One region of the Stappia sp. ICDLI1TA098 genome, then DNA from elsewhere that is predicted to be linked to it. Evidence: riboswitches for the same ligand, from Rfam matches in the RefSeq annotation. Region 1 holds a riboswitch; each other region holds the start of a gene.

What was found. A riboswitch is a leader RNA that binds a small molecule or an ion and turns the genes downstream of it on or off. The one in region 1 is predicted to bind cobalamin.
Region 2: linked by a shared signal. The riboswitch ahead of ACSLUQ_RS08510 (DUF1636 family protein) and the one ahead of metE (5-methyltetrahydropteroyltriglutamate--homocysteine S-methyltransferase) in region 1 are both predicted to bind cobalamin.
Region 3: linked by a shared signal. The riboswitch ahead of cobU (bifunctional adenosylcobinamide kinase/adenosylcobinamide-phosphate guanylyltransferase) and the one ahead of metE (5-methyltetrahydropteroyltriglutamate--homocysteine S-methyltransferase) in region 1 are both predicted to bind cobalamin.
Region 4: linked by a shared signal. The riboswitch ahead of ACSLUQ_RS08705 (energy-coupling factor ABC transporter permease) and the one ahead of metE (5-methyltetrahydropteroyltriglutamate--homocysteine S-methyltransferase) in region 1 are both predicted to bind cobalamin.

The regions. Positions count from the first base shown of each region.
Region 1 is NZ_JBTZBT010000005.1:66,488-71,481, forward strand. It holds gene ACSLUQ_RS19625 (ABC transporter ATP-binding protein) at 1-570, opposite strand, end outside; gene ACSLUQ_RS19630 (branched-chain amino acid ABC transporter permease) at 575-1,456, opposite strand; gene ACSLUQ_RS19635 (branched-chain amino acid ABC transporter permease) at 1,477-2,484, opposite strand; cobalamin riboswitch at 2,689-2,912, shown strand; gene metE (5-methyltetrahydropteroyltriglutamate--homocysteine S-methyltransferase) at 3,026-4,994, shown strand, end outside.
Region 2 is NZ_JBTZBT010000001.1:1,866,047-1,871,040, reverse strand. It holds gene ACSLUQ_RS08520 (ABC transporter substrate-binding protein) at 1-550, opposite strand, end outside; gene ACSLUQ_RS08515 (ABC transporter ATP-binding protein) at 614-1,441, opposite strand; gene ACSLUQ_RS08510 (DUF1636 family protein) at 1,438-1,920, opposite strand; cobalamin riboswitch at 2,041-2,252, opposite strand; gene ACSLUQ_RS08505 (GTP-binding protein) at 2,305-3,528, opposite strand; gene ACSLUQ_RS08500 (DUF4198 domain-containing protein) at 3,604-4,329, opposite strand; gene znuA (zinc ABC transporter substrate-binding protein ZnuA) at 4,525-4,994, opposite strand, start outside.
Region 3 is NZ_JBTZBT010000001.1:2,053,411-2,058,404, reverse strand. It holds gene ACSLUQ_RS09230 (putative bifunctional diguanylate cyclase/phosphodiesterase) at 1-329, opposite strand, end outside; gene ACSLUQ_RS09225 (VOC family protein) at 693-1,571, shown strand; tRNA gene ACSLUQ_RS09220 (tRNA-Asn) at 1,721-1,795, opposite strand; cobalamin riboswitch at 1,961-2,188, shown strand; gene cobU (bifunctional adenosylcobinamide kinase/adenosylcobinamide-phosphate guanylyltransferase) at 2,339-2,881, shown strand; gene cobW (cobalamin biosynthesis protein CobW) at 2,878-3,996, shown strand; gene cobN (cobaltochelatase subunit CobN) at 4,044-4,994, shown strand, end outside.
Region 4 is NZ_JBTZBT010000001.1:1,910,372-1,915,365, forward strand. It holds gene ACSLUQ_RS08695 (universal stress protein) at 21-440, shown strand; gene ACSLUQ_RS08700 (BCCT family transporter) at 489-2,126, shown strand; cobalamin riboswitch at 2,283-2,500, shown strand; gene ACSLUQ_RS08705 (energy-coupling factor ABC transporter permease) at 2,556-3,239, shown strand; gene ACSLUQ_RS08710 (HupE/UreJ family protein) at 3,477-4,091, shown strand; gene iolB (5-deoxy-glucuronate isomerase) at 4,288-4,994, opposite strand, start outside.

The sequences.
Region 1 (4,994 bases):
CAGCAGGACGGAACATCCGACCTCCTGGGGCATCTCGCGGATGATGCCGATCAGCAGCAGCGCAAGGCTCGGGTTGACGCCGGCGAAGGGCTCGTCGAGCAGCACAAGCTTCGGCTCCGCGACCATGATGCGGGCGAGTTCCAGCAGCTTCTGCTGGCCGCCGGACAACTCCTCCGCGTAGTTGTGGCGCAGCCGGTAGAGCTCGACCTTGTTCAGCCAGTGGGCGCTGAGCTCGGCGACCTCGGCGTTGCCGAGCCCCTTGCTCAGCAGGGCGACCGAGAGGTTTTCCAGCAGCGACATCTGCGGAAAGATGCGCGGCACCTGGAACGTGCGGCCAACGCCCTCGGCGAAGACGGCGTGGGGCTCCTTGCCGATCAGGCTCTTGCCGTCGAGCTCGATGGTGCCGGAGGTCGCCTGGTAGATGCCGTTGACGCAGTTGAGCATCGTCGTCTTGCCCGAGCCGTTCATGCCGAGCACGCCAAGGATGGAGCGGTCGGGGACGGTGAGGCTGATGCCGGCGAGAGCCGTTACGCCGCCGAAAGTCTTGATGAGGTTTTCGATTCTGAGCATGTCCTCACCTCTGCTTCTGGATGCCGAACAGGCCGGCGGGGCGGATGAGGATGACGGCGATCAGCAGCACGAAGCCGAGCAGCATCGCCACGGTTCCGCTGAAGAAGACCATCGCGGTCTGCTCCGCCAGGCCGAACAGGATGCCGCCGGCGACCGCGCCGATGGGGTGGCCGAGGCCGCCGAGAACGATCACGATGAAGCCGATCAGCGTGTAGTCCTGTCCGATGAAGGGGGAGAAGGAGGGGAAGATCATCGACACAAGGATGCCGGTGATGCCCGCCAGCCCCAGCCCGAGCCCGAAGGTCAGCGCCGAGAGATGATCGAGATCGACGCCGACGATCTGCACCGCGTCCCGGTTCATGATGATGGCGCGCAGCGCCTTTCCGGGCATGGTGCGATAGAGGAAGAAGGCGAGTGCCGCGGTGATGACGATGCTGACGGCGAGGCCGAGCAGCTTGGTCGTCGGCAGGATGACGTTGCCGAACATCAGGAACGGCGGCTCGAGCGAATAGTTGAGTGAGCGCGCGTCCGCCTCGAAGACGAGCAGCATCAGCGCGCCGAGCACGAGCGACAGGCCGAACATGACGAGCAGCGAGGCGTGCTCGGGGTCATTGGAGCGCGCGAGACGTTTCACGAGGATGAAATAAAGGCCGTAGCCGGCGGCGCCGAAAACGGCGAACACGAGCGGCATGGCCATCAGCGGCGAGAGGCCGAGCCAGGTCTGGGCGAAGAAGGCGCCATAGGCACCGAGCACGATGAACTCGCCATGGGCGAAGTTGACGACGCGCAGCACGCCGAAGATGACATTGAGGCTGACACCGATCAGCGCGTAGATCAGCCCGACGACGATGCCGTTCACAAGGCCTTGAAGCAGAAGGTCATTCATCTTTTTCAATCCTGTCAGGCTTACGGGATGAAGCGGCGGAAGCGCGAGAAGCGCTGCGCGAAGGCACCGACGATGCCGCGCGGCAGGAGCAGCATCAGGCCGATGATCACGAGCCCGAGAATGAGCAGGTTGAGGGTCGGGAACTGGCGCCAGATGAGCTGGTCGATGCCATAAAGCGCGCCCGCGCCGATAATCGGTCCGACGAGGAAGCCGAGCCCGCCCGCCATGGCATAGACGATGCTCTTGGCCGTCACGAGCAGGTTGAAGGAGGAGTCGAGGTCGATCGCGTTGGTGTACCAGGCCTCCACCCCGCCTACGAGCGCGGGGAACATGGCGGCCATCAGCCAGGCCTTGAGGCGGGTGCGCACGACGTTGACGCCGACAACCTCGGCTGCCTCGCTGTCATCGCGGATGGCGCGGAGCGCGACACCGAGGCGCGACATGGAAAGCCATGTGCCGGCGGCCAGCGCGCCGAGGAGAACGGCGAACATGGCGTAATAGGCGGCGACCGGATCATTGGCGCTGGACAGGATGAGGCCGAGGCTGCCGCCGGTGATCTCCGAAGGCATCAGCGAGATCGTCAGTTTCAGCGCCATCGCCAGAGCCAGGCTGACGATGCCGAAGTAGACGCCGCGCAGCTTCAGGGTCGGCGCGAGCAGCAGACCGAAGGCAAGCCCGGCGAGCGCAGCGCCGGCAAGAGCAACCGGAATCGGCAGGCCGAAACTCTTGTAGAGAGCACCGGTCGCATAGGCGCCAATACCGTAGAATGCGACATAACCAAAAGGCATATATCCGGCCATGCCGGCCACGAAGTTGAACGATGTGGCCATCGTAAGCCAGAGCATCATGTAGAACATGAAGGAGAGATTGTCCGTAAACATCGGCGCGGGCAGAAACGCGACGATGATTGCGGCAACGACTCCGGCCCAGATCAGGCGTTTGGTCCGGTTGGTGTTTTCCGGAAGCGATGAGGCGGCAATAGGCGGCCGTTCGGCCGCGATTTGCGGATCCGCTGACTGTTCTGACACTGTTGACCTCTGTCGATATTGCTTTTTTTTGAAGCGTATCCCGGTGCCCGGGTCCTGTCCTATCGCAATTACGCGAAACCTCATAACCTGATGACATAACTTTCCGGGGTTTGTGATGCTTCATGCGGCAGCTGGTGGTGCATTTCACGTCATATCAAGACATAAGCATGTCTTTATATCGCTTGACTTTGGCTGTCGCGAGGCCCACTCTTCGGGCGTCGTGGTTCTCTGGTCGTCGCGATGACGCCGGAGCTAAGAGGGAATCCGGTGCGCCTGTCCACGCGACAGGCAAGACCGGAGCTGCCCCCGCAACTGTGAGCGGCGAGCCGAAGTCCAATTCGCGTCACTGGAACCGCAGGGGTTCCGGGAAGGCCGGACGGAAGCGTTGACCCGTGAGCCAGGAGACCTGCCGCGACAAGATAGTCGTCCCTGGGCGGGGTGTCCCGGTGGTGCGCTTGCGCTTCCGTCGGCGACCTGTCGCGGAAGGTCATGGCATGCGTCCGCTCGGCCTTTGCCCCCAACACATTGGGGTTTGAAGCCGATGTCTCTACTTTCTCTCGCAGTCAGCACTCTTGGAGCGCCGCGGATCGGCCCGCGGCGGGAGCTGAAGTTCGCACTCGAATCCTATTGGTCCGGCAGGTCTGACGCGGCATCGCTGCAAGACGCGGCGGCCGGTCTGCGCGCCGCCAACTGGGCCCGCCAGCAAGCGCTTGGCGTGACCAATATTCCTTCCAACGATTTCTCGCTCTACGACCATGTCCTCGACACCAGCGTGATGGTCGGCGCGATTCCGGACGTCTATGGCTGGGAGGGCGGCGAGGTGCCGCTCGATACCTATTTCGCCATGGCGCGGGGCAGCCAGGGAGCAGGCGATCAGGCCTCCTGCGGTCATGGGCAGCGATCCGCAGGGACCGGCGTTCCCGCGCTCGAGATGACCAAGTGGTTCGACACCAACTATCACTACATGGTTCCGGAGTTCGCGGCCGGCCAGAAATTCACGCTCGCCTCGACCAAGCCGCTCGACGAGTATCTCGAGGCAAGGTCGCTGGGGTTTCAGACGCGGCCGGTCCTGCTTGGTCCCGTGACCTTTCTGAAGCTCGGCAAGAGCGCCGATCCGGGGCTCGATCCGCTGTCGCTTCTCGACGGCCTGCTCGATGTCTATGTGGAGCTTCTCGCCCGGCTCGCCGAGGCCGGCGCGGACTGGGTGCAGATCGACGAGCCATGCCTTGCGACCGACCTCGAGCCAGCGGCGCAGGACGCTTTTCGCCGCGCCTATGCCCGGATCGCCGGAGAGGTGCGGGGCCTCAAGGTGATGCTCGCCACCTATTTCGGCGCGCTTGGCGACAATCTTCCGCTTGCCGCGTCGCTCCCGGTCGCCGGTCTGCATGTCGACCTAGCGCGCGCGCCGGAACAGCTCGACCAGGTGCTGGAGAGCGTGCCAGCGGACACGGTCCTGTCGCTCGGTGCGATTGACGGACGCAACATCTGGCGCGCCAATCTGCCGGCGCTTCTCGACCGGCTCGAGCCGGTGGTCGAGGCGCGCGGTCTCGACCGGATCGAGATCGCCCCGTCGTGCTCGCTGCTGCATGTGCCGATCGATCTTGATCTTGAAACCGGTCTCGATGCCGACCTGAGGGACTGGCTTGCCTTTGCCGTGCAGAAGATGGACGAGCTGTCGACGCTCGGAAAGGCGCTGGTGAACGGACGCGACGCGGTTGCCGAGCGGCTCGCTGCATCCGCATCCGCCGTGGCGCGGCGCGCCTCGTCCGCCAAGGTGCACGATCCGGTGGTGAAGGAGCGGCTCGCCGCGATTCCCGCTTCGGCCAGCCGCAGGGCCAGCGCCTATGCGTCGCGGGCACGCCTGCAGCATTCGCAGTTCGGGCTGCCGTTGTTCCCGACGACGACCATCGGCTCCTTCCCGCAGACCGCGGACGTGCGCAAGGCGCGTGCCGCCCATGCCAAGGGTACGCTCGATTCCACCGGCTACGAAGGGTTCCTGCGCGAGGAGACCCGGCGCGTCATCCGCTGGCAGGAGGACATCGGTCTCGATGTGCTCGTCCACGGTGAATTCGAGCGCAACGACATGGTGCAGTATTTCGGCGAGCGCCTGTCGGGTTTCGCCTTCACGAAACACGCCTGGGTGCAAAGCTACGGCTCGCGCTATGTCCGGCCGCCGATCCTCTTCGGCGACGTCTCGCGGCCGAAGCCGATGACGGTTGGCTGGTGGCGCTACGCGCAGTCGCTGACGCAACGACCGGTCAAGGGGATGCTGACCGGTCCGGTCACCATCCTCAACTGGTCCTTCGTACGCGATGACATCCCCCGCAGCGAAACCTGCCGCCAGGTCGCGCTTGCGATCCGCGACGAAGTCGCCGATCTCGAGACGGCCGGCGCGCGGATGATCCAGATCGACGAGGCGGCATTACGCGAAGGATTGCCACTGCGGCATGCGGACTGGAAAGCCTATCTCGACTGGGCTGTCGGCTGTTTCCGCCTGGCGTCTTCGGGCG
Region 2 (4,994 bases), on a different contig from region 1:
GCACGGCGGCGACGCGCGCCTTCCAGCCCTCCACCAGCGCCTGCGCCTTGTCCTGGCGGTCGAAGATCTCGCCGAGCCGCAGGATGTCGCCATAAAGCAGATCGAGCGAGGCGGCGGGGCGGCTCTTGTCGACGTGGATGCAGCTTTCGGTGAGGATCAGCGTCTTGACGCCCTGGTCGGCGAGCGTCTCCGGCGTTACGTCGCCGCCGGGCTTCATGCCGTAGTACCAGCCGCCGAAGAAGACGTCTGCGCCGGAGGCGACGATGTTTTCCAGCGAGGGATACTTCGGCGCGATCTCCGGTAGCTCGCCGCGTCTGGCTTCGAACTCGGGCGTCGTCTTGTACCAGCCGCTGATGCCGCTGACGCCGACCATGTGATCCTGAAGATCCAGTGCGAAGGCCATTTCGGAAATGTTGATGTCCTGCGTCACCATGCGCTCGGGCGTGGTCTCGAAGGTCAGTGGCTGGCCGCAGTTGTCGACGGTGACAGGTGCGGCATGGGCGGTGCCGGCAAGCAGGAGCGCGGCAAGCGCGGCGGTGAGACGGATCATGAAAGGCCCTTTCGGTGAAGGCAGGCGATGTGATGGGAAGGTTGCGGCCGCGCCGGAGAGGGATCAGTCCGCGAGCGCGGGCACCGCTTCAGGCGTCGTCCGGCGGATCGGGATGTCGAGGGCGCACAGCATGCGGTCTTCGGAGGGGTGCGGAAGGCGGTGCATGTCGACCTCGAAGGTCGCACGCACCCGAGCGCTTGAGAGGACGTCTCGCGGGTGTCCGTAGGCCGTCAGCCGGCCTTCGTCGATCAGCGCGACGTGGCTGGCGAAATCCTCGATCAGCGTGAGATCGTGCAGCACGGCGATGACCGTGATGCCAAGGCGGGTGACCAGGCTGAGCAGGTCCCCGCGGGCCCGCGGGTCAAGATGATTGGTCGGCTCGTCGAGAACCAGAAGCCTTGGCTCCTGGCACACGGCGCGGGCGATCTTGGCCCGCTGCCGTTCGCCGCCGGAGAGGCTCCCCATGGTTCGCCGCGACAACCCCGTCAGGCCCGCCACGGCTAGAGCTTCGCCGAGGGCTGCCTGATGGGCGCGGGCGTCGAGTGCCCGGCGATGGGGCAGGCGGCCGAGCGCCACGTAGTCGGCGACGGAGAGGCGTCCATCCGGCTCCTCGCTCTGCCCGACGTAGGCGATGGCGCGGGCGCGCTCGTGGATCGGCACACGCGCAAGCGAACGCTTGCCCAGCAGGATCTCGCCGTCGCCGGCAGGTGCAAGACCCGCGATCATGCGCACCAGCGTGCTCTTGCCGGCTCCGTTCGGGCCGGCGATCACCAGGATCTCGCCTGCATGGACATGGAAGGAGACATCCTCGACGAGCCGTTGCCCGCGTGCGGTCGAATAGCCGACGCCGATGAGTTCCAGGGTGGTTTCCAGGCCGCTCTCGTGTGTCATTCAACGATCTCCGCGTTTGCCATGGAAAGCGGGAAGGCGACGACGGGCGCGGGCAGGCGGGCCAGGGTCTTGCCCTTCAGAGCTTCCGGGCGCTGGAGCGAGGAACACCATCCGTCCGCCAACTCGAGGTATTGTCCGGCGAAAGTGGCAATCGCCGAGATTTCCTCGTCTGTCTCGATGCTGCCGAAGAGATAGCCCGCCTTGCCCGGCGCCTGGATGGCAATGGCGCAGGGGCGGCCGCAGCCGGCCATGCAGGCCGCACCAGTCACGGCCACGGATGGTGCCAGTCCCTGGTCGCGCAAGGCAGTGCACAGGCGCTCGCTCACTGCCGGGCCGACACGCTCGCCGTAACGGGTGCTGCCGTCCTCGTCGACGGTGCGTGCCCGGCAGGTGGTGCAAACGATGACGACCGCGCCGGCCATGGCGGACGGGGCCGTGTCGTCAGCTCGCGTTTCGCAAGGGATCAGGTCGTGCGCCATCTACATCCTGCCGGTCGGAAAGACGGGGCAGGAGAAGAACGCAGGCGGTCTGATGGCGCACCTTCGGCGTGCGCGCTATCGGAATTGCCATGTCGCCCTCCCGGAACACCCCGTCCGGTCACTGGTGAATCCACGATGGCAGGTCTCCTGGCTCGCGGGTCATCGCCTTCCCCACCTTCCCGCCCGTCAGGGCAGTGGCAAACCGGGGTCGGCTTTCCGCTCACAGTTGCGGGGGCAGCCACGGTTTCGGTCCCTGCTGGGTACGCCTCACCGTGTTCCCTTTTCATGCCCTCGGAGATTCTCGTCGGGCAACCATCGCAGCTGAAACTGGCAGATCGGCCGGGGTGCTGCAACCGGCTTTCGTCGCCCTCTCGCCGCATACCGCTAGTCTCCGCCGGCGTTCCAAAGGGGAAAGGGGTCGGCAAGGCCTGTCCAACGCTCCGGCTTGAAGGCGGTCGCCTCCACCAGGCAGGCGTCGAGATCGGCGCGAAGTCGGGCTTCGTCCATGTCGCTGACGCCGATGAAGACGATCTCCTGGCGTCGGTCGCCCCAGACCGGGTCGAAGAGAGGTCGCATCGCCTCGCGCCACTCCGGGTGTTCCGGCCAGTAGGAGGTCGGTACGGCGCTCCACCAAAGCCCGCGCTTCTCGGTTCGCACGATGCTGCCGGCCTGGCTGATCTCACCGACGAAACGCGGGCGCGTCGCCAGCCAGAAGAATCCCTTGGCGCGGATGACGCCGGGCCAGGTGGTGTCGATGAACCGCTTGAAGCGTGTCGGGTCAAAGGGGCGGCGCGCCCGGTAGACGAACGAGCGAACGCCGTATTCCTCGGTTTCGGGGATGTGGTCGGCATAGCCGTTCATCTCCTTGAACCAGAGCGGATGCGTCTGCGCCCGCTCGAAGTCGAAACGGCCGGTGCCGAGAATGTCCCCGGCGGCGACTTCGGCGAAATCGGTCTCGATGACGTGGGCGTCGGCGTTGAGCGCGCGCACGATCTTGCGCGCGGCGGCGAGGTCGTCAGGGCTGGCCGAGGAGACCTTGTTGAGGACGATCGTATCGGCAAACTCGATCTGGTCGACGAGCAGGTCGACCAGCGTGCGCTCGTCCTCCTCGCCCAGGGATTCGCCCCTGTCTGTCAGGAAGTCGGTCGAGCCGTAGTCCTTCAGCAGGCTCGCTGCGTCGACCACGGTGACCATGGAATCGATCTGAGCCACGTCCTCGAGGCTGACATCATCCTCGTCGCGGAAGGAGAAGGTCGCGGCGACGGGCAGGGGTTCTGAAATGCCGCTCGCCTCGATCAGCAGATGGTCGAAGCGATCTTCGCCGGCAAGCCGGAACACTTCCTTGAGAAGGTCCTCGCGAAGCGTGCAGCAGATGCAGCCGTTGGTCATCTCGACCAGTTTCTCTTCCACGCGGGACAGGTTTGCTCCACCTTCGCGGATCAGGCTGGCATCGACGTTGACCTCGCTCATGTCGTTGACGATGACGGCGACGCGTAAACCTTCCCGATTGGAGAGGACGCGGTTCAGGAGCGTGGTCTTTCCAGCGCCGAGAAAGCCGGAGAGAACCGTAACGGGAAGCTTCCCTTTCGGGTGCGGACGGGGAGGCATGGCTGGCTCGCTGTGTCTGATGGGCTGTTCTGCGGGGACGCCGAAAACTCGGCGCCCCCGCGTTTGCGTCATCCGTCAGTGGCTGTGACGGGAGAGGGTGAAGGAGAAGGTGGTGAAGTGATTGATGGTGTCGGCCTTGGCCGGGTCGTCGGTCGGGGCCTTGTAGGAGGCGGCGATGACGTTCAGGCCTGAGTTGCGCACGGTGATACGCGCCTTGCCCTCGGCATCGGTGCGCACCGGGCTCGCCTCGCTGTCGGTCGTGTATTCGGCGGTGACGGGCACGTCTGCGACCGGAACGCCGTCGGCAAGAACCTTGATCTCGAGCGTGTCGCCGGCATGCAGATGAAGAGGGTCGGCTAGCGGCACGATCTCCAGCGGCAGACCCTGCGGGCGGGGAGCACCGCCCGGCTCGCCGACAAGCGAGACCGCGTGCTTGAAGTTGCGGCCGGCAGTCCGGGCGTCGGTGACTTCGTCCTTCGCCTTGTTTACCCAGCTGCCATCCTGGCGCTCGGTCCAATAGCCGTTGTCCATCGTCGCGCTGACGTAGACGGCGCTGTCCGGCAGGCTGAAGGTGACATGATCCTTGGCCTTGCGAACATCCGGCGCCACCGCCTTGCCGTCGCCGGTGGCTGCGGCAAGGCTCGTGAGCTTTGCCGGGTCATAGGCCTCGTCCGAGGCACCGTGACCGTAGACGATGGCCTGATCGCCGTGGCGCTGGGCGATCCAGATGCCATGGGCTGAGGCCGAGGCAAGCGAGGCCAGGAAAAGCGCGGCGGCGGTTGAGGTGCGAAGCAGTCGCATGAATGCGTCCTTTATGTGATAACATAACATATTTGGGTGATGAAAACCCACGCCACAACACGCCACCGGGAGCCGGCAGCGAGACGGAGACGGGTTCGGCGGGCAAGGTCGCGCAACGCCAGGCGGCGTCGCTGCGACGGTGCGGGGAGAATGCCGGCGCGCAAGCAGTGGGCGTTGCGCACCGGCGTGGTCAGGTCAGTCGTTCGCCGAAAGGCAGTCGGCGAGCGAGGTGGCAAGCGCCTTCAGCAGCTCGGGGTACTGATCGGGACCGGCGGGAATGTCCGCACCGAGCGGATCCAGCACGCCGCTGCGCGCCTTCGTGCCCTCGATGACGACGGAAACCAGCTTCGGCTCGAACTGCGGTTCGGCGAAGACGCAGGTGGCGCCGAGATCGGAGATCTTGGCGCGGATCTGCTTCACCCGGTCCGCCCCGGGCATGACCTCGGGGCTCACGGTGATGGAGCCGGCGGCGTGGAGGTCGAAACGCTTTTCGAAGTACTGGTAGGCGTCATGAAAGACCACATAGCCCTTGTCCCGGATGGGGGCGACGATGTTGGCGATCTCGGCCTTTTCCGTATCGAGCCGTCCCTCGAGGCGGGCAAGGTTGGCCGCATAGGCATCGGCGTTGTCGGGATCGGCCTGCGACAGCGTCGCCGAGATGGCGC
Region 3 (4,994 bases), on a different contig from region 1:
GTGAGTACGTCATGCTCGGCAAGCCACGCGGCACGTTTTTCAGCTTCAACGCGTCGGTGCAGTTCGCCCTTGAGGCGGGCGTGATGCCTGATGCTGTAGAGGAACCCGAGGATGCCGATGATGGAAATTGCCAAGAAGGCTTCGTCGACTTCAAAGGTCTCATGAGCCTTGGCAAATGCGATAGCAGCCTCGAACGCGTCCAGGTAAACGAGGATGGACCAGATTCCGATGCCACTCGCAACGACAAGTACCGGTTCGGCAAACCGTTGCCAAAGTTGTGCTATCTGCGGTGGCATGTCGATTTCCCCAGTGGCCCCAAGAAATAACAATGTTCAATGCCAATAAATTATGATTGCCCATCGAATTTGCATAGGAAGGGAAAATACGAGCGTTTATGAGAAATCCCGCCGCTCAATGTTTCGCAGCAGCGGTGGGAGAATTTATTTGTCGAATAAAAACAAGCGTCAGGACAAATTCCAAAGGGGAAGGGGGCAAGCATGGCAGGCGGCGCCGATTGGCCCCGCTGAGGAGAGCCTTGATGTTTCTTACATTGTTTCTGTCAGATTAACAATATTGCCACGATTACGCCAATTGTACGAAGACCGTGCCTGTCCCAGGTTTTAGCGGCAAGGCCGGCAAGGAGGCCGGCGCTTGCGTGGCGAGCGGATGCCAGGCGCAATCGGGGACTTATGATGGAGCTTCACACAAAGACCGGAACCGGGCAGTTCGATATGATGGCCGCGCCGATGCGCGTCGGTCGCGTAGTTCTGGCCGTTCGCGATCTGGCGGCAATGACCGACTTTTACCGCAAGGTGCTCGGGCTTGCCGTTCTTGCGCGCGATGATGAAACCGTGCGGCTGGGAGTTGGCGATTCTGTGCTTCTGGAGCTGCGCGGCGATCCTTCTCTTGCCGCGTCGAGCCCGCGCGAGGCCGGTCTCTTTCATACCGCCTTCTTGCTGCCGACGCGCGCCGATCTCGGCTGCTGGCTGCGCTTCGCGCTGCAGACGGGCCTAAGGATCGACGGGGCGTCGGATCACATCGTCAGCGAAGCGCTCTACCTTGCCGATCCCGAGGGCAACGGCATCGAGATCTACACCGATCGCCCGGCCGAGGTCTGGTGGCGTGCGGATAGCACGGTGACCATGTCCACCGATCCGCTCGACGCGGAAGGCCTGATCGCTGCTGGAGCAGAGCGGACCTGGTCCGGCATGCCGCAAGGAAGCATCGTCGGTCATGTTCACCTGCGCGTCGGCGACACAGATCTGGCTGAGGGCTTCTATCGCGACGTGATCGGCTTTGACCTTTCGGCGCGCTATCCTGGCGGCAGCTTCTTCGGCTCCGGCGGTTATCATCACCAGCTTGCCGGCAATGTCTGGAACAGCCGGGGGGCGGGCACGCGCACGCCGGGGCGCACCGGTCTCGCGTCGTTGGAGCTCATCGTTCTTTCGAAGGAGGATCGCGACCGGATCTCCGCGACTGCACGCGCCGGGGGGATTTTCGTCGATGATTCGGGTGACGTGCTGACGCTTCGGGATCCCTGGGGAACGGAAATCGTTCTGCGCGGGGCTTGATGCACGGATCGGTAGACATCCGTCGGAGCCAGTTCCGGCGGATGCCATCTCCCCGATTGCATGCTTGCGACGGGCGAGAGGTCACACAACCGCATACGCTGCGAAGCGCCGCCTTGCGGAAAATCTCGATGTAAGGAAAAGAAGAAGAGTGGCTCCCCGGGCCGGATTCGAACCAGCGACCAAGCGGTTAACAGCCGCTTGCTCTACCACTGAGCTACCGGGGATCACTGAACCGCAGTGCGGTGCACCGCGTCGGTGAGGGGCATATAGCAAAGCCCATGCGCATTTGCCAAGTATTTTGTCATGATTTTTCCACAGGCACCAGTGCGGGGAGGGGATCTGGCGCCGAATGCCGGGCGGTCCGGCGAGCTTGTTGGCGGCCTCGCGCCGCGCTATGAAGGACGACCGGTCCTTATCCGACGGACAAAGTCCGAGGGAGAGGTGAAAGTCGGAATACGGTGGGGGACGACCCAAGTCGGGGTCCCGAATCCGTAGCTGCCCCCGCAACTGTGAGCGGCGAGCCATCCTGCGCGTACCACTGGGCGAACGGCCCGGGAAGGGCAGGGACATGGCCGCGACCCGCGAGCCAGGAGACGAGCCGGAGATCCCGGGAGCCCGCATCCGCCCTGTGGCGCGCGGCCCCGGCCCGAAACGTCACGGCCGTCGGGTGGACGGCAGGAGGCTGCAATGAAGAGATTCGATCCCGGCCGTCGTCTGCGCGGCCGTACACGCCTGTCACCGCATTGCCCGCGCGTGGCCGGAAACTAATGCCCTTCAGGACTGTTCTCGTGACCGGCGGTGCGCGCTCTGGCAAGAGCGCCTACGCGGAGGGGCTCGTTCGCGCCAGCGGCCGCGAGCGTGTCTACGTGGCGACCTGTGTCGCCGGCGACGGCGAGATGCGCGAGCGCGTCGCACGCCACCGCGACCAGCGCGGCGAAGGCTGGCTGACGCTGGAGGAGCCTCGCGATATCGCCGGCGTCATCGCCGCCGAGAGCCGGCCCGGGCGGGCGCTGCTGGTCGACTGCCTGACGCTCTGGCTTTCGAACGTCCTTTTCGCCGAAGCGGATCCCGCCGCCGAGACCCGGCGGCTGCGTGCCGCGATTGCCGCTGCAGCCGGGCCGGTGGTGCTCGTCACCAACGAGGTCGGCTCCGGTATCGTTCCCGACAATGCGCTTGCCCGCCGCTTTCGCGACGAGCAGGGACGCCTCAACCGTCTGATCGCGGAAGCGGCCGAGGCCGCGGTGCTGGTAGCCGCCGGCCTGCCGCTTGTCCTCAAGCCCAATTCCGCCCAACCGGAGATCACCTTATGAGCACTTCCCAGCCCCCGCAGCGTACCGGCAAGATCCCGGCCACGATCGTCACCGGCTTCCTTGGGGCCGGCAAGACGACGCTGCTCTCCAATCTCTTGCGCGAGGCGAAGGGCAAGAGGATCGCGCTCATCGTCAATGAGTTCGGCGACATGGGCTTTGACGGCTCGCTGGTCGACGGCTGCGCCGACCCGACCTGCGCGGCCGACGAGGTGGTCGAACTGACCAATGGCTGCATCTGCTGCACGGTCGCCGACGACTTCCTGCCGACGATGGAAATGCTGATCAACCGCGAGGACGCGCCCGAGCACATCGTCATCGAGACGTCGGGCCTGGCTCTGCCTCAGCCGCTGGTGCGCGCTTTTTCCTGGCCGAGCGTGAAGACGCGGGTCACGGTCGATGCCGTGGTGACCGTTGTCGACGCGGCCGCCGTTGCCGAGGGGCGTGTTGTCGGCGACGAGGCGGCCCTTGCCGCGCAGCGCGCCGCCGACGAGGCGCTGGACCACGAAAGCCCGGTGGAGGAACTTTTCGAGGACCAGCTCGTCTGCGCCGACCTCGTCGTGCTCAACAAGGCCGATCTTGTCGACGCGGAGGGGCTTGCCCGTGTGCGCGCCGAGGTCGCCTCACGCGTGCGCCCTGCCGTTGAGATCGTCACGGCGGAGAAGGGGGTGCTCGCCGCCGACGTGCTCCTTGGCCGCATGAGTGCCTCCGAGGAGGACATGACCGGGCGCGAGGGGCATCACGAGAGCCATCACCATCACGACGACGGGGATCACGATCATGATCATGACGATGATCACGATCACCACCATCATCATCACGATCATGACCATGATGAATTCGAGAGCCATGTGGTGACGCTCGCGGCGTTCGCGTCGTTGAAGGACCTTGAGGCGCGCGTCGGCGCGGCGATGGCGGTTCCCGGCGTGCTGCGGATCAAGGGCGCGGCGGAAATATCCGGCAAGGCGGCACCGGCGATGGTGCAGGCGGTCGGCCCCCGCGTGGAAGCATGGTTCGCCCGCGACAGCCGCGCGCCGGGCCGGCTCGTGGTGATCGGGCTCGCCGGTTTCGACCTCGCCCGCGTGGAGGGGCTTCTCGCCAGCGCGCAGGCCGCCTGATCAGGCGAAAGAGCGGGCGGGAAAACGGAACCACAAGGGGAGGCGGCATGCACATTCTTGCCGGACGCAGCGGACGCATCGACCAGGGCGACGAGGCGGTCGATCTCGGCCAGAGCCCGGCGGACGTGATTGTCCTGTCTGCGGCCGACACAGAGCTCGCCTCTCTGGCGGCGGCGAAGCAGCGGCTTGGCGAGACCGTATCTTCGCTGCGACTTGCCAACATGATGGCGCTTTCCCATCCGTATTCGGTGGACCTTTACGCCGAGGACACGGTCGCGGGCTCTCGCCTCGTGATCCTTCGGCTGCTCGGCGGGGCGGAGTACTGGCCCTACGGCGTCGAAAGGCTGACGGAGGTCGCGCGCGGCGCGGGCATCGGGCTTGCCGTGATGCCGGGGGACGACCGCTGGGACGCGGATCTTGCCGCGCGTTCGACCCTCGATGTGGCGACCGTGGAATGCCTCTGGCGCTATCTCGCCGAGGGCGGGGCGGAGAACCAGGAAAACTTCCTGCGGTTCTGCGGGCATCTGCTCGATCAGACGGCGGAGCCCGATCCGCCCCGCGCGCTGCCGCGCGCCGGCATCTTCCTGCCCGACGTCGCGCGTCCCTCGCTTGCCGATCTCCGCTCGCTGTGGAGCGATCCGGATGCGCCCGTTGCCGCCATTGTCTTCTACCGCGCGCTCGTTCAGAGCGCGGCGACCGCGCCGGTGGAGGCGCTTGTCGCGGCGCTGCGGGCGCGCGGGCTCAACCCTCTTCCGGTTTTCGTCGCATCCCTGAAGGAGGCGGAGTCCGCTTCCGTGCTCGCCGCGCTCTTCGACGCGGCGCCGCCGGCGGTGGTCCTGAACGCCACCGCCTTCGCCGTGTCGAAGGCCGGGGCGCGCCACCGCCCGACGCCGCTCGACGCGCCGGGCGCGCCGGTGCTCCAGGTGGTCTTCTCGTCGTCCTCGCAGGAGGGCTGGCGCGATGCGGATCAGGGGCTTTCGATCCGCGACCTTGCCATG
Region 4 (4,994 bases), on a different contig from region 1:
AGACAGGGGGCTTGCCAGCCATGTACACGCTCATTCTCGTTCCGGTCGACCTGCGACATGTGGAACGACTGAAAAAGGCGCTGAAGACCGCGGCCGATCTCTCCAGCCACTACGGGATTCCGGTTTGCTACACCGGGGTTTCCTCCTCCGCGCCCGGAACGCTGGGCCACACGCCGGAGGAATACGCGGAGCGGCTCAAGGCCTTCGCGTCGGCCGAAGGCAAGGCCAACGGCATCGAGACCACCGCGCATGCGGTGATTTCCAACGACCCGTCCATCGATCTCGACGCCACGCTGCTCAAGGCCGTGACGGACACGGGCGCCGACCTTGTGGTGATGGCCTCCCACATTCCCAACATCGCCGATCACCTGTGGCCGTCCAACGGCGGCACGATCGCCGCACGCTCCGCCGCATCGGTCTTTGTCGTGCGCGGCGAATGATCCGTCCCAATCCCAGTTCCCCCTGCAGACACAAGAGGAAAACAAAGAATGTCTGACGAGACCAGCACCGGGATCCCGGCGCCCGAAGGTCCCACCGAGCTTATCGATACCGACTTCGAAATCGGTCAGGATAATCTCGAGGGCAGCGTCGGGCCGTTCGGCTTCGACATCCACAATCCAGTCTTCCTCATCTCGTCGCTCGCCATTATCGCCTTCGTGATCTACGCGCTTGCCGCGCCCGAGCAGGCCAGCAGCTTCTTTGGCGCGCTTCGCCCGGCACTGACGAGCACGTTCGACTGGTTCTTCATGATCTCGGCGAACATCTTCGTGCTGTTCTGCCTGATGCTGATCGTCAGCCCCTGGGGCAACGTGCGGCTCGGCGGCAAGGATGCGACGCCGGACTACACCTATTCCGGCTGGTTCGCCATGCTGTTCGCCGCCGGCATGGGCATCGGCCTGATGTTCTTCGGCGTGCTCGAGCCGGTCTATCACATGGCCATTTCGCAGCCGCTCGGAACCCCCTCGCCCTTTGCCGAGGACGGGTCGATCATCGCCGCCAACGTCGATGCGGCAAAGTCCATGGGCCTTGCCGCCACCATCTACCACTGGGGCCTGCACCCCTGGGCGATCTACGCGATCGTGGCGCTGGCGCTGGCGCTGTTCTCGTTCAACAAGGGCCTGCCACTGTCGATCCGCTCGGCGTTCTATCCGATCTTCGGCGAGCGCGTATGGGGCTGGACCGGCCATGTGATCGACATGCTCGCCGTTTTCGCCACGCTGTTCGGCCTTGCCACTTCGCTCGGCCTCGGCGCGCAGCAGGCGAACGCCGGACTGGAGCATGTCTTCGGCATTCCCAACACGACGACCGTGCAGGTGATCCTGATCGTCATCATCACCTCCATCGCGCTCATCTCGGTGCTGCGTGGCCTTGATGGCGGCGTGAAGGTGCTGTCGGAGATCAACATGGGCCTCGCCGCCCTGCTCCTGCTGTTCGTGCTCTTCGCCGGCCCGACCGTGGCGATCCTGAAGGACTTCTGGCAGGGGCTGACCGCCTACGCCACCGACCTGGTGCCGCTGTCGAACCCGTTCGGGCGGACCGACGATGACTACCGCCAGGGCTGGACCGCCTTCTACTGGGCGTGGTGGATCTCCTGGTCGCCCTTTGTCGGCATGTTCATTGCCCGCGTCAGCCGCGGCCGGACGGTACGCGAGTTCCTGACCTGCGTGCTGATCATCCCCTCGGTGGTCTGCGTGCTGTGGATGGCCGTCTTCGGCGGCGTCGCCGTCGACCAGGTGCTGAGCGATCCGGCCACCAGCGCGGTGAAGGCCAATGTGATCGACGCCTACCATCCGGAACTGTCGCTCTTCGCCATGCTGGAGGGGCTGCCGTTCTCCTCGATCACGTCGACGCTCGGCATCATCCTGGTGATCGTGTTCTTCGTCACCTCCTCCGACTCCGGCTCGATCGTCATCGACACGATCACGGCCGGCGGCAAGGTCGACGCACCGGTGCCGCAGCGCGTGTTCTGGTGCACCTTCGAGGGGCTGGTCGCGATCGTGCTGCTGATCGGCGGCGGATTGAGCGCGCTGCAGGCGATGGTGATCTCCACCGGCCTGCCCTTCACGCTGGTGCTGCTGCTGATGTGCGTGGCGATCTTCCGCGGGCTGCAGAGCGAAGCCCGCTGAGCCGGCAAACCGCGATCAGAACCGGCGCGAGGTTCCTGCCCCGCGCCGGCGGACTTGTCCCGATCCGCGGGCAGAAGCAGCCGCTTCTGCCCGCGTTTTGGTCTTGAAACGGCGCGATCCTATAAAAAATGACCTTGTCAGCACTCCCGCGCCGCCCTTAGGATTCACTGTGATGGTTTCCGTGTGGCAAAGCCGAGCACGGATGAAAAGGGAACACGGTGCGGCGTACCCATCAGGGGCCAAGACCGTGGCTGCCCCCGCAACTGTAAGCGGCAAGCGATGCCCAGGATGCCACTGGCCGACAGACGGCCGGGAAGGCGGGCAAAGCAACAGCAACCGCGAGCCAGGAGACCTGCCATCATTGGCGACGTGATTTTCACGTCTTTTTTCAATCGCTTGGCGCACGGAGGGTGCGCAAGGGGGCTTATAATGCATATCGAACCGGGCGTCGTAACCGGCGCCAAGATGATGTTGAGCTACGCAACTGCCGTCGGCTCTGTCGGCCTGATCGCGAAGATGTCCTTCGACACAATCCGCAAGGACGGCGGCTTCGCTGCGCTGGTTCTGCGGTCGGTCATCGCCACCGCGCTCGTCTTCTGCTTCTTCGAGGTGCTCCCGACCCGACCGGTCGGCGTCTCGGAGGTGCACATAATCCTGGGATCGACACTCTATCTGACGCTTGGAGCCGGTCCCGCCGGTATCGGCCTGGCGCTCGGCCTGCTGACCCAGGGCCTCTTCTTCGCGCCAGCCGACCTGCCGCAGTACGCCATCAACCTGACGACGCTGATCGTGCCGCTGTACGCCATGAGCCATCTGGCGCGGCGGATCATTCCCGCCAGCACCGCCTACAAGGACGTCAGCTACGTCCAGGCGCTGGCGCTGTCGACCAGCTACCAGGGCGGTATCGTTGCCTGGGTGGCGTTCTGGGCGCTTTATGGCGGCGGTTTCGGCGCGGAGAACCTGGCCAGTGTCGCCAGCTTCGGCGGCGCCTATCTGACCGTGATCATTCTCGAACCGCTTGTCGATCTGGCCGTTCTGGCCGGCGCCAAGACGCTCGACAAGGCGCGCACGGGACTGCTGTTCCAGTCACGCCTGCATCAGGCCGCGGCCTGAGCAGCGCCTGAGCGGACAACCTCCGCCGCCGGGACGCATTTCGCCTCCGGCGGCGGGATTTGCCTCTGGACACGGCCCACAGAGGCCTTGTCTTCCTCGAGGAACCTGTTTTCCTAGCGGAATCGGGCGCATGGCCGGGTCGCTCTGGTGGATCGTCCAGCTTCCCGCGCCCCGTGAAACCCAATCCGCGTGACCCAAATCGGGGCGCAAGATCGACTCAATGGAAGGATCGACAGCATGAAGAAATTTGCCAGTGCCGCCCTCGCGCTTGCCGCGACCACCGGTGCCGTTTTCCTGACAGGCGCAACGCCGGCACTCGCCCACCTCGCCCCCGGCGAGCACGGTTCCTTCGCTGCTGGCTTCTCGCATCCGCTGTTCGGCACGGACCACATCCTGGCGATGGTCGCCGTCGGCCTGTGGGCCTGGCAGATCGGCGGGCGCGCGGTCTATGTGGTGCCGGCAAGCTTCGTCGTGACCATGCTGGTCGGCTTCGGCCTGGCGCTCGGCGGCGTCGGCCTGCCCTTCGTCGAGCCGGCGATCCTGGCGTCGGTGGTGGCCCTCGGCCTGATGGTCGCCCTCGCGGTTCGTCTTCCGGTCGGGGCCTGCGCGGCGATCGTCGGCATCTTCGCCCTCTTCCACGGCCATGCCCATGGCGGTGAAATCGGCTCGGCCACGCAGCTCGCCTACGCCGCCGGCTTCGCGATTGCCACGGCGCTGCTGCATGCTGCCGGCGTCGCGCTCGGCTTCGGCACGGGCGCGCTGGCGCGTGCCGCCGGCGCCAAGGGGCTGACCGTCACGCGCGTGCTCGGCGGCCTCACCGCGCTCGCCGGCGTCGCCCTTTTCTACGCCTGAGCATTTCCGGCAATCGGCGCGACAGGATTTCGAAATTCTGTCGCGCCGAAACGCAAATTTGCATCGACGGGCCGCCACGGCCCGAAAGGCCCGGACGGATCCCGCCCGGGCCTCTTTTCCCTCCGCTTGCATCAAGTCGACGCTCAGATATCCCCGCGCACGGGCGGGCGGTGCGCTCAGACGCGCCGACAGCCTCTTATTTGGCCGCGTCGCGCCGGGCGATCCAGTCGTGGTCGGGATGGTTCTTGAAGCGCCATTTGCGCAAGGGGCCGGCCATGACGTTGAGATAGTACATCTCGTAGCCGTGCGGCGCGCCGCAGGGGTGATGGCCTTTCGGCACCAGGACGACGTCACCGTCGCTCACCGCCATGGTCTCGTCGAGACTGCCGTCCTCGGTGAAGACCCTCTGGAACCCGAAGCCGGTCGCCGGGTCGAGCCGGTGATAATAGGTCTCCTCCAGATAGGTCATGTCCGGGAAGTTGTCCTCGTCATGACGGTGCGGAGGATAGGACGACCAGTTGCCGGCCGGGGTGAAGACCTCCGTCACCAGCAGGCTGTCGGCGACGTCGCTGTCCTCCATGGCGATCGGATGGATGTAGCGGGTATTGGCACCCTTGCCGCGTTCCTCGAAACCGATGTCGGAGATCAGCGCGACCTCGTGCCCGCTCTTGCCCGGCGCGCTGCATACCGCGAGCGTCAGTCCGGTTGTCGCCGTCGCCGACCAGGCGCTGTCGTTCGGCACATAGAGGCAGGCCGGCTTCTTGCGCTCGAAGACGCTCATGCGGTTGCCAAGCTCGCCGAAGTCCTCGCCGCCGGCGGACAGCTTCGCCCTGCCCTCGACCAGAACGAGGATAGCCTCCCGCTCGCCGGTCTCTTCGGCAACGCTCTCTCCCGGCGCGAGTC